2 regions of the Streptomyces sp. DF42 genome follow, and region 1 is predicted to be linked to the other one. Evidence: riboswitches for the same ligand, from Rfam matches in the RefSeq annotation. Region 1 holds a riboswitch; the other holds the start of a gene.
What was found. Region 1 has a riboswitch for cobalamin ahead of ACYUED_RS33125 (CbtB domain-containing protein). Riboswitches for the same ligand answer to the same signal wherever they lie in the genome.
Positions count from the first base shown of each region.

Region 2: another riboswitch for cobalamin. It lies ahead of ACYUED_RS42545 (CbtB domain-containing protein); the one in region 1 lies ahead of ACYUED_RS33125 (CbtB domain-containing protein).

Region 1 covers NZ_CM177859.1:7,223,999-7,228,458, reverse strand. The annotation lists gene katG (catalase/peroxidase HPI) at 1-858, shown strand, start outside; gene ACYUED_RS33135 (hypothetical protein) at 1,174-1,359, opposite strand; gene ACYUED_RS33130 (CbtA family protein) at 1,375-2,127, opposite strand; gene ACYUED_RS33125 (CbtB domain-containing protein) at 2,149-2,370, opposite strand; cobalamin riboswitch at 2,405-2,556, opposite strand; gene ACYUED_RS33120 (MFS transporter) at 2,909-4,135, opposite strand; gene ACYUED_RS33115 (WD40/YVTN/BNR-like repeat-containing protein) at 4,454-4,460, shown strand, end outside.
Region 2 covers NZ_CM177859.1:9,268,332-9,272,791, reverse strand. The annotation lists gene ACYUED_RS42560 (class I SAM-dependent methyltransferase) at 1-791, shown strand, start outside; gene ACYUED_RS42555 (glutaredoxin domain-containing protein) at 893-1,330, shown strand; gene ACYUED_RS42550 (histidine phosphatase family protein) at 1,413-2,003, shown strand; gene ACYUED_RS42545 (CbtB domain-containing protein) at 2,129-2,350, opposite strand; cobalamin riboswitch at 2,386-2,547, opposite strand; gene ACYUED_RS42540 (methylmalonyl-CoA mutase family protein) at 2,685-4,460, shown strand, end outside.

The DNA of each region.
Region 1 (4,460 bases):
GCCGAGGTGGCGTCCCTCAAGGCCAAGCTGCTCGACTCGGGTCTGACCGTCTCCCAGCTGGTCTCCACGGCGTGGGCGTCGGCCTCGACGTTCCGGGGCAGCGACAAGCGCGGCGGTGCCAACGGCGCCCGTATCCGTCTGCAGCCGCAGGCCGGCTGGGACGTCAACGAGCCCAACCAGCTGGCGCAGGTCCTGCGGGTCCTGGAGGGTGTCCAGGCGGAGTTCAACTCCGGCGCCAAGAAGGTCTCCCTGGCCGACCTGATCGTCCTCGGTGGCGCCGCCGCCGTGGAGAAGGCCGCCAAGGACGCCGGTCACGACATCGAGGTGCCCTTCACCCCGGGTCGTGTGGACGCCACGGAGGAGCACACCGACGCCGAGTCCTTCGCGGCGCTGGAGCCCACCGCGGACGGCTTCCGCAACTACCTGGGCAAGGGCAACCGCCTGCCGGCCGAGTACCTGCTGCTCGACCGGGCGAACCTGCTGGGCCTGAGCGCCCCCGAGCTGACCGTCCTCGTCGGCGGCCTGCGCGTCCTGGGCGCCAACCACCAGCAGACCTCGTACGGCGTCTTCACCGACACCCCGGGCAAGCTGACGAACGACTTCTTCGTCAACCTGCTCGACCTGGGCACGACGTGGAAGCCCACCTCCGAGGACCAGAACACCTTCGAGGGCCGCGACGACGCGACCGGCGAGGTCAAGTGGACCGGCACCCGCGCCGACCTCGTCTTCGGCTCGAACTCCGAGCTGCGCGCGGTCGCCGAGGTCTACGCGGCCGACGACGCGAAGGAGAAGTTCGTGAAGGACTTCGTCGACGCGTGGGTCAAGGTCTCGAACGCGGACCGCTTCGACCTCGTCTGAGGTTCGACCTCGTCCGACGGTCCGAGCCGTCCGACCGCCAGACCTGCCTGACCACGACGTCCGGGCCGGCCCACAGGGGCCGGCCCGGACGTCGTTCGCCTGCGGGCCGTCGTTCGCCTACGAGCTCGGGCCCGGCTTGACGGTCTTCATCGTGAAGTGCGAGATGACGTTCCTGATCCGGGGAATGGTCATGACCCGCCGGCTCAGAAACGTCTCTCAGGCGGGCAGATCGGCGACGGCCACGCGTGCGGACTGGTCGGGGCTGCCGAACAGCCTCCGCAACTCCCGTACTTCCTCCGCCTGCGCCAGGGCCTCCTAGAAGCGCTCGACCATCTCCGCGTCCTGCGCCTCAAGACCGAGGTCGATCAGCACGTCGAAGGAACGGCCCACGGAAGCCGGATCGATCACCGCCCGGTAGCCCCGGATGGCGTTGCTCGCCTTCGCGTTCGGATGTCCGAAGAACGTGAGAGGGCCCCCGGATGGTTCCGTGGGCCCTCTCACCTGTTCGATGCGTGGTCAGCTGGGAGCGGCGACCGTCGCCTTCGCGGCCGCCGACACGGGCTTCGGGTTCAGCAACCGCTCGGCCAGCTCGCCGAAGACGAGTGCGAAGCTGCCCCAGAGGGTGGCCTGGATGGCCAGGGCGGCGAGTCGGAACCGCCACAGCACGGTGGCCGGGAAGTCCTTCGGCACCTCGTTGACGACGGGCAGGAACTCGTACGCCAGGCCGATCACGACGGCGAACGCGGCAACCGCGACCATCGTCGCCCACCAGGTGCCCAGGTTCGGCTGGAGCCGCTTGCCGAGGATGGTGGCTGCGATCGCAAGGAGCACGCTGAGCAGCATCATCAGGAAGTACAGGGTGGTCCGCTTGCCGATGGTGTCGGGCTCGCCGACCGACGGCGGATTGGCCGGGTACTTCAGGAACGGCACCACGTACACCGCCAGCAGCGCGCAGCCGGACAGCAGCAGCGCGGTCGCCCGCGGCGAGAAGCGGCCGACGCGGCCGAGGGCGAAGCAGTAGGCGAGCGCGGCGATGCCGCCGAACGCGACCCCGTAGAGCAGAACGCCGGTGGCGAGACCGGCGGTTGACTGCAGGGAGCGGGAGACGACTTCCATCTCGTGCTCGTGGGAGTGCGCCTCCTCGAAGCCGATCGCCTTGTCTACATACGGTTCACCGAGCAGATAGGCGGCGACCAGGGCGAGGACTCCGGCGGCGAGGCCGGCGAGCATGCCCCGCACCAGGAGGTTTCTTACCGTCGTGGAGTTCATGGGTGTGCGGCGTCCCTCGTATCAGTGGCAGGGGAAGCCGAGCAGGTGGCGGGCATCGTGTACCCACTCATGGACGTCCGTGCCGCTGAACACGGAGGTGGCGCCCTGTTCGGCGCCGACGAAGTAGAGCAGGACCAGCATCAGGACGCCGACGAAGACGGCCCAGGGGGCTATGTCCTTCAGCGGCAGCTTGGCGGGTACGACGGGGGTGGTGACTGTCGGCTGGGCGACATGCTGCGCCATGGCAGGGCCTCCTCGGGAGCTCGCGTCCCATCTCGGTGGTGCACATGACGACGGCTACGGGTCTGACTCGCCACCACCCCCCTCGGGGCGGCGGCACACAGTGGCGCGACCGTGCCGGACTCTCACCGGCTTCCGTCTTGCCGTCGTCGATATCAGACCGACGGTACCGTGTGTCGCGAACCTGGCCAATACCGCACCACCTGGAGTGATCTCCCTCTCTCCCGTCAAGTGGCCCCTCTCATCCGGGGGGTGGGGGCGTCGGCGGGCTTGGGGCCGTGTGACCTCCAGCCGGCATCCCCACCTTTGCGTGCCCTCGGTCAGGCGCCGGCCACACCGTCCGGCTTGGCCGCCTTCGCGGGCGTTGCCAGTTGCGGCCGGGGTGCAGGCGGGCAGGCGGGCAGCCCATGACTCCCATTCAGGTGATGGTCGGCGCCCCCGGCAGGCGCCGACCATCACATCAAGCCGCTCTGGCGGCCTGACTCTCGGCTTCCGGCAGCAGGCTCTCCATGGTTGCCCGGGCGCGGGCCACCCCGGAGCCTCACCCGCCCGGGCGCCGGCCGAGCCGTCCGGTCCCACTGACCGCGAGCACGACCAGCGCCAGCACCTGTACGGTCACGACCACCCCGATCAGGGCCGGGATCGACGCGCCGTACAGGGCTCCGGTGATCGTGCCGCCCGCCAGACTCGCTGCGCCGACCACCCCCGCGAAGACTCCGTACGCGGTCGCGCGCCGCCCTGACGGCACGAGGTCGGCGACCGTGGCGCGCAGCGTGGACTCCTGGATGCCCATGGCCGCGCCCCACACCAGGGAGCCGATCACGGCCACCGCCACCGTGTTCGTGAACGCCAGCATCGGGACGGCGGCGGTCAGCACCGGCAGGGCGACCAGCACCCGCGGCCCGACACGGTCGTACAGCCAGCCGGTCGCCAGTGCGGCGAGAGCGTCGACGACCATGGCGGCGGCGTACAGGACCGGCACCCATGCCGTCGTCATGAGGTGGCGTTGGACGAGGTGGTAGGAGAGCACGCCGAAGGTGGTGAAGCCCGCGGTGGTGGCGGCGGTGAACGTCGCGTACGTCCAGAACGCGCGCGGCAGGCGGCCGTCCGGCGCGGGTGCGTTCGCGGGAGGGGTTGCCTCCCGCTCGTACGCCTCCGGATCGGGCACGCGCGCCCGCAGCCAGACCAGCAGCCCGAGTACCGCGACGCCCGGGGCGGCGAGCACCCCGAGGGCCGGTCCGTAGTCGCCGCCGGTCAGCGCGAGCATGCCGGCCACGACGAGCGGGCCGATGAGTGCGCCGACCTGGTCCATCGCCTCGTGCACGGCGAAGCCGCGCCCCCGCCCGGTCGCTGCTGTGGCATGCGACAGCAGGGTGTCCTTCGCGGGTGAGCGGACCGCCTTGCCGACCCGTTCGGCGATCACCAGCACGCAGGCCACCCACAGGGTTCCCACGACGCCCAGCAGCGGTACGGAGAACACTGTCAGCGCGTATCCGGCGATCGCCAGCCCCCAGAAGCGTCGGGTGCGGTCCGCCAACGGCCCCGAGACCAGCCGCAGTCCGAGCGCCGCCGCCTCTCCGGCGCCCGTGACCACACCCACCACCAGGGCCGACGCGCCCAGCGAGGCGAGCAGTGGTCCGGTGATCGAGCGGGCGCCCTCGTACACGAAGTCCGCGAGCAGGCTGACCGTGCCGAACCACACCACGAACCGCCAGGGCCGCATCCGGGCCGGTGACGCCGGGACTGCCTGGGACTGCGGAGCTGTCATGGACGTGGATTCCCTCCTCGATCCCCTCCTCGGTGACGCCGCCGGTCCTCGGCGTCCGTGCCGCCCATCATCCACCGACGCGATTGCCGACGGCAGTCATGCGCCTGCCCGATCGGCGAGCGGGGCTCAGGCGGAGGCGGGGCACCGAGGCCGGAATCGACAGCAGCAGGCCGGCAAGCCGCCGATCTCTCGCCCGATCCACACCCCGTACACGAAGTGACAGGTTCTGGTCAAAGACTGTCCAAGTTTCGGACACGCCGTCCCGCCCGTGATCAGGTCCCAGCGACGGCCGTACGCATGCCCGTTTGGGAGGATCTGGTGTCAG
Region 2 (4,460 bases), 2.0 Mb from region 1:
TTCAGGAGACGCTGTTCATTCCACTGGCCGCGCGGGCCCGGGAGTCCGCCAGGAAGCGGCCGCTGCTGCGGGATCCGAAGGCCGTCGAGATGATCGGCGCGATCGACTACGCGAGTGACAAGTACGGGCCCGGCCCGGGGTCGGCGATCACGGTACTGCGTACGGCGATCGTCGACACGTGGGTGCGGGCCTTCCTGTCCGAGCACCCGGCGGGGACGGTCGTCGAAATCGGCACGGGGCTCAACACCCGGTTCGAGCGAGTCGACAACGGCACCGTGCACTGGATCGACCTCGACCTGCCGGACACGATCGAACTGCGCCGGAGGTTCTTCACGGACACCGGGCGCCGCCGGATGATCGCCGCCTCGGTCCTGGACGAGGACTGGCTGCGCACGGTCGAGGAGGGTCCCGGGCCCTACTTCTTCGTCGCCGAGGGCGTGCTCGTCTACCTCCCCGAGGAGGAGGCCGCCCAGGTGCTGACGCGCATCGCGCGACGCTTCCCGGACGCGCTCGTCGCCGTCGACACGTATCCCAGGAGCCTCCTGGAGAAGCAGCACCAGCAGGCGGTGAAGAAGAACATGGAGGCCCGCTGGTCGTGGGCCTGCGACGACCCACGCTCGCTGGAGAGGTACGGGCTGCGAGCGATCGAGGTCACCTCCGTCACCCGGCCGCCCCACGCGCTGCGCACTCGGCTCCCGCTGCGATTTTGGGCTTTCCTCCCGCTCGCCGACCGGCTGCTGCGCGGCCTGTTCAACATCACGCTCTTCCGGGCAGATTCGGGCCACGCGTGAACGCGGTGCGGTGAACGACGCCTCAAGTGATGTACACGGTGGCCGTCCGGACGATCGGCCGGCGTTCGCCGGACGTCGGCTCGTCGATAGCCTTGGTCCTCATGACGCGCGCTTGGATCCTCCCGATGCTCTTCGTGCTCTGCGGCTCCTTCGTTGCGGCAGCTCTGCTCGTCGCGGGAGCACCGGCCGCAGCCGCGGCGCTCCTGGTCGTGTTCGTGCTGTTCGCAGGTATCAACTCACCGCTGCTCTTCCCGAAGCCGGTCGGTGCGATGGAGGCACAACGCCGCAGCGCGGTCGACGGCCGGCCGGTCGTCTTCTGGCGGCCGGGCTGCACGTACTGCATCCGCCTGCGCCTGAGGTTGGGCCGTAGCGCCCGCCAGTTGCACTGGGTCGACATCTGGCGGGATCCGGCCGGGGCGACAGCGGTGAGGGCGGCCAACGACGGCAACGAGACCGTGCCGACCGTCGTCGTTGCGGGCCGGCCGCACACCAATCCCGATCCTGAGTGGGTACGCGCACAGCTCTCCCGCTCCGCGTGATCACCGGAGTCCCTACGGGCGCCCCGTCGTCCCGCGGTCCGTCGCCCCGCAGCAGCCGAACAGGCAGAACAGGAGTTACGGCGTGACCAGCCGCGTCACCTTCGTCTCACCCGCCATGAACCGATCCGTGCGAGAGGGCCGGTTCGACGACGGCAGCCCGCTTGACGCCGGTGGCGCAGCTCGCGCCCGGTCGGCCTCCGGCACGCTGTCCGCGGCCGACCGGGTCCTGGTCTCCCCCACGGTGCGCTGCCGGGAGACTGCCTCGGCCCTCGGTCTCGCCGCCGTGGAGGCGCCCGAGCTGGGCGGCATGGACGTGGGCCGCTGGCGGGGCCGGACGCTCGGCGAGGTCAGTGCCGAAGAACCTGACCAGGTGGCCCACTGGCTGGCGGACCCTGCCGCGGCGCCGCACGGCGGGGAGACCGTGCAGGGCCTCTGCGAACGCGTGGGCCGGTGGCTGAAGGCGACCGCGCAGACCGACGGCCGGACGCTCGCCGTGGTGGAGCCGGAAATCGTGCGGGCCGCGGTGGTCGGGGTCCTCGCGGTGCATGAGGCCACGTTCTGGCGGCTCGACGTGCCTCCCCTGACGGCGACCGAGATCAGCGGACGCTCCGGGCGCTGGAACCTGCGACTCGGGCAGACGCTCGTAGCACGGGAGCCCGAGGGCGGACACTGACGCGGACAGGGGTGCCGGGAAAACGCGTGAGGGCCCCCGGTGGTCCGGGGGCCCTCACGGCGGTGGGTCGTTCAATCACTCAGTGGGGTACGGGAGTTGCCTGCCCACATTGTGCGGTGTCCTCGTCAGTGGCAGGGGAAGCCGAGGAGGTGACGCGCGTCGTGCACCCACTCGTGCACGCCTTCGCCGGAGACGACGGAGGTGGCGCCCTGCTCGGCGCCGACGAAATAGAGCAGGACCAGCATCAGGACGCCGAAGAAGACCGCCCAGGGGGCTATCGCCGTCAGCGGCAGCTTGGCGGGTACGACAGGGGTGGCGGGTGTTGGCTGGGCGACGGTCTGCGCCATGGCAGAACCTCCTCGGGAGTACGCGTCCCATCTCAGTGGTGCACATGACGACAGCTGCGGGTCTGACTCGCGAGCCGTTCCGCCCACACAAGGGGGGTCGTCTCGTTCACAGTGGCGCGACCGTGCCGGACTCTCACCGGCTTCCGCTCTGTCGTCGTCAACAACCCCTTGACCGTACCGTCTGACGGGAACATGGCCAAGGGCGCATGACCTGGGGATGGTCGTCGGAACCCCGCCGGAGGGGGGTGGGAGACCGGGGTCACAAGGTGATGGAGGGCAAGGTCACAGCCGTGCCCTCTGCTGCTCCTTTGTCGATCTGTCCTAGCATCCGAGCATGACGGTCCTGCCTGACGACGGGCTCACGCTGGCCGCCGAGTTCCCTGACGCGAACCTTGAACAGTGGCACGGCCTGGTGGCCGGCGTCCTGCGCAAGTCGGGCAAGGAAGTCTCCGGCGCGGCGGCGGAAGACGCCCTGTCCACCGCGCTGGAGGACGGGCTGCGCACCCGCCCCCTCTACACCGCGCTCGATGCCGCGCCCGACCCCGGCTTCCCCGGCTTCGCGCCGTTCCTGCGCGCGAGCCGCGCCGAGGGGAACACCGCCGGCGGCTGGGACGTACGCCAGCGGCACACGGTCGCCGACAACGGCGCGGCACTCACGGACCTGGAGAACGGCGTCACCTCGCTCTGGCTGGTCCTGGGCGAGGGCGAAGGCGGCATCCCGGTGTCGTCGCTCGGCCGGGTCCTGGACGGGGTGTACCTCGACCTGGCGCCCGCCGTTCTCGACGCGGGCAGCGAAGTCGAGCCCGCCGCACGGGAGTTGCTGCGGATCTACGAGGAGCGGGGCGTCGCCAAGGAGGCGGTGCGCGGCAGTCTGGGCGCCGATCCGCTGGGGCACGAGGCTCGCACGGGCAGCGCGTCGGACTTCGCGCCGGTGGCCTCCCTCGCCCTGCGCTGTGCCGGGGAGTACCCGGGGCTGCGGGCCCTGACCGTGGACGCGCTGCCGTACCACGAGGCGGGCGGTTCAGCGGCGCAGGAGCTGGGCTCCTCGTTGGCGAGTGGTGTCGCCTATCTGCGTGAGCTGACCGAGGCGGGACTGAGCGTCGAACAGGCCTGCGCGCAGCTGGAGTTCCGCTACGCGGCGACGGCCGACCAGTTCCTGACCATCGCCAAGCTGCGGGCGGCGCGCCGGCTGTGGGCGCGGGTGGCCGAGGTGTGCGGGGCGCCGGGCGCCGGCGCGCAGCTGCAGCACGTGGTGACCTCGCCGGTGATGATGACGCGCCGCGACCCGTGGGTGAACATGCTGCGCGCGACGATCGCCACGCTGGCCGCCGGAGTCGGCGGCGCCGACGCCGTCACCGTGCTGCCCTTCGACCACGCGCTCGGTCTGCCGGACGCCTTCGCGCGCCGCATCGCCCGCAACACCTCGACGATCCTGGTCGAGGAATCGCATCTGTCCCGGGTGATCGACCCGGCGGGCGGCTCCTGGTACGTGGAGCGGCTCACCGACGAACTCGCCCACGCGGGCTGGGAGTTCTTCCGCCACATCGAGGGACTCGGCGGCCAGGCGGCCGCCCTGCGCTCGGGCCGCCTCGGTGCGGACCTGGCGGCCACGTGGGAGGCGCGCAGCGCGAAGCTCGCCAGGCGCCGCGAACCCATCACCGGCGTCAGCGAGTTCCCGCACCTCGGCGAGAAGCCCGTGGAGCGCGCCCCCGCGCTCCCGTCGCCGTCCGGTGGCCTGCCGCGCGTGCGGCGCGACGAGGCCTACGAGGCTCTGCGCGCCCGCTCCGACGCCCACCTGGCGGCGACCGGATCCCGGCCGCGTGTCTTCCTGGCCGCCATCGGCCCCGCCGCCGCCCACACCGCGCGCACGACCTTCGCCGCGAACCTCTTCCAGGCCGGCGGTATCGAGCCCGTCACCGAGGGCACGTTCGAGGACAGCGGCGCCACCGAGGTCTGCCTGTGCTCCAGCGACGCGCTGTACGAGGAACAGGCCGAGGGCGTCGCAGGGACCCTCAGGGCGGCGGGCGCACGGCACGTGTTCATCGCCGGCCGGCCCGGGCAGTACACCGACGTGGACTCCTACGTCTTCGCGGGCTGCGACGCCGTCGCC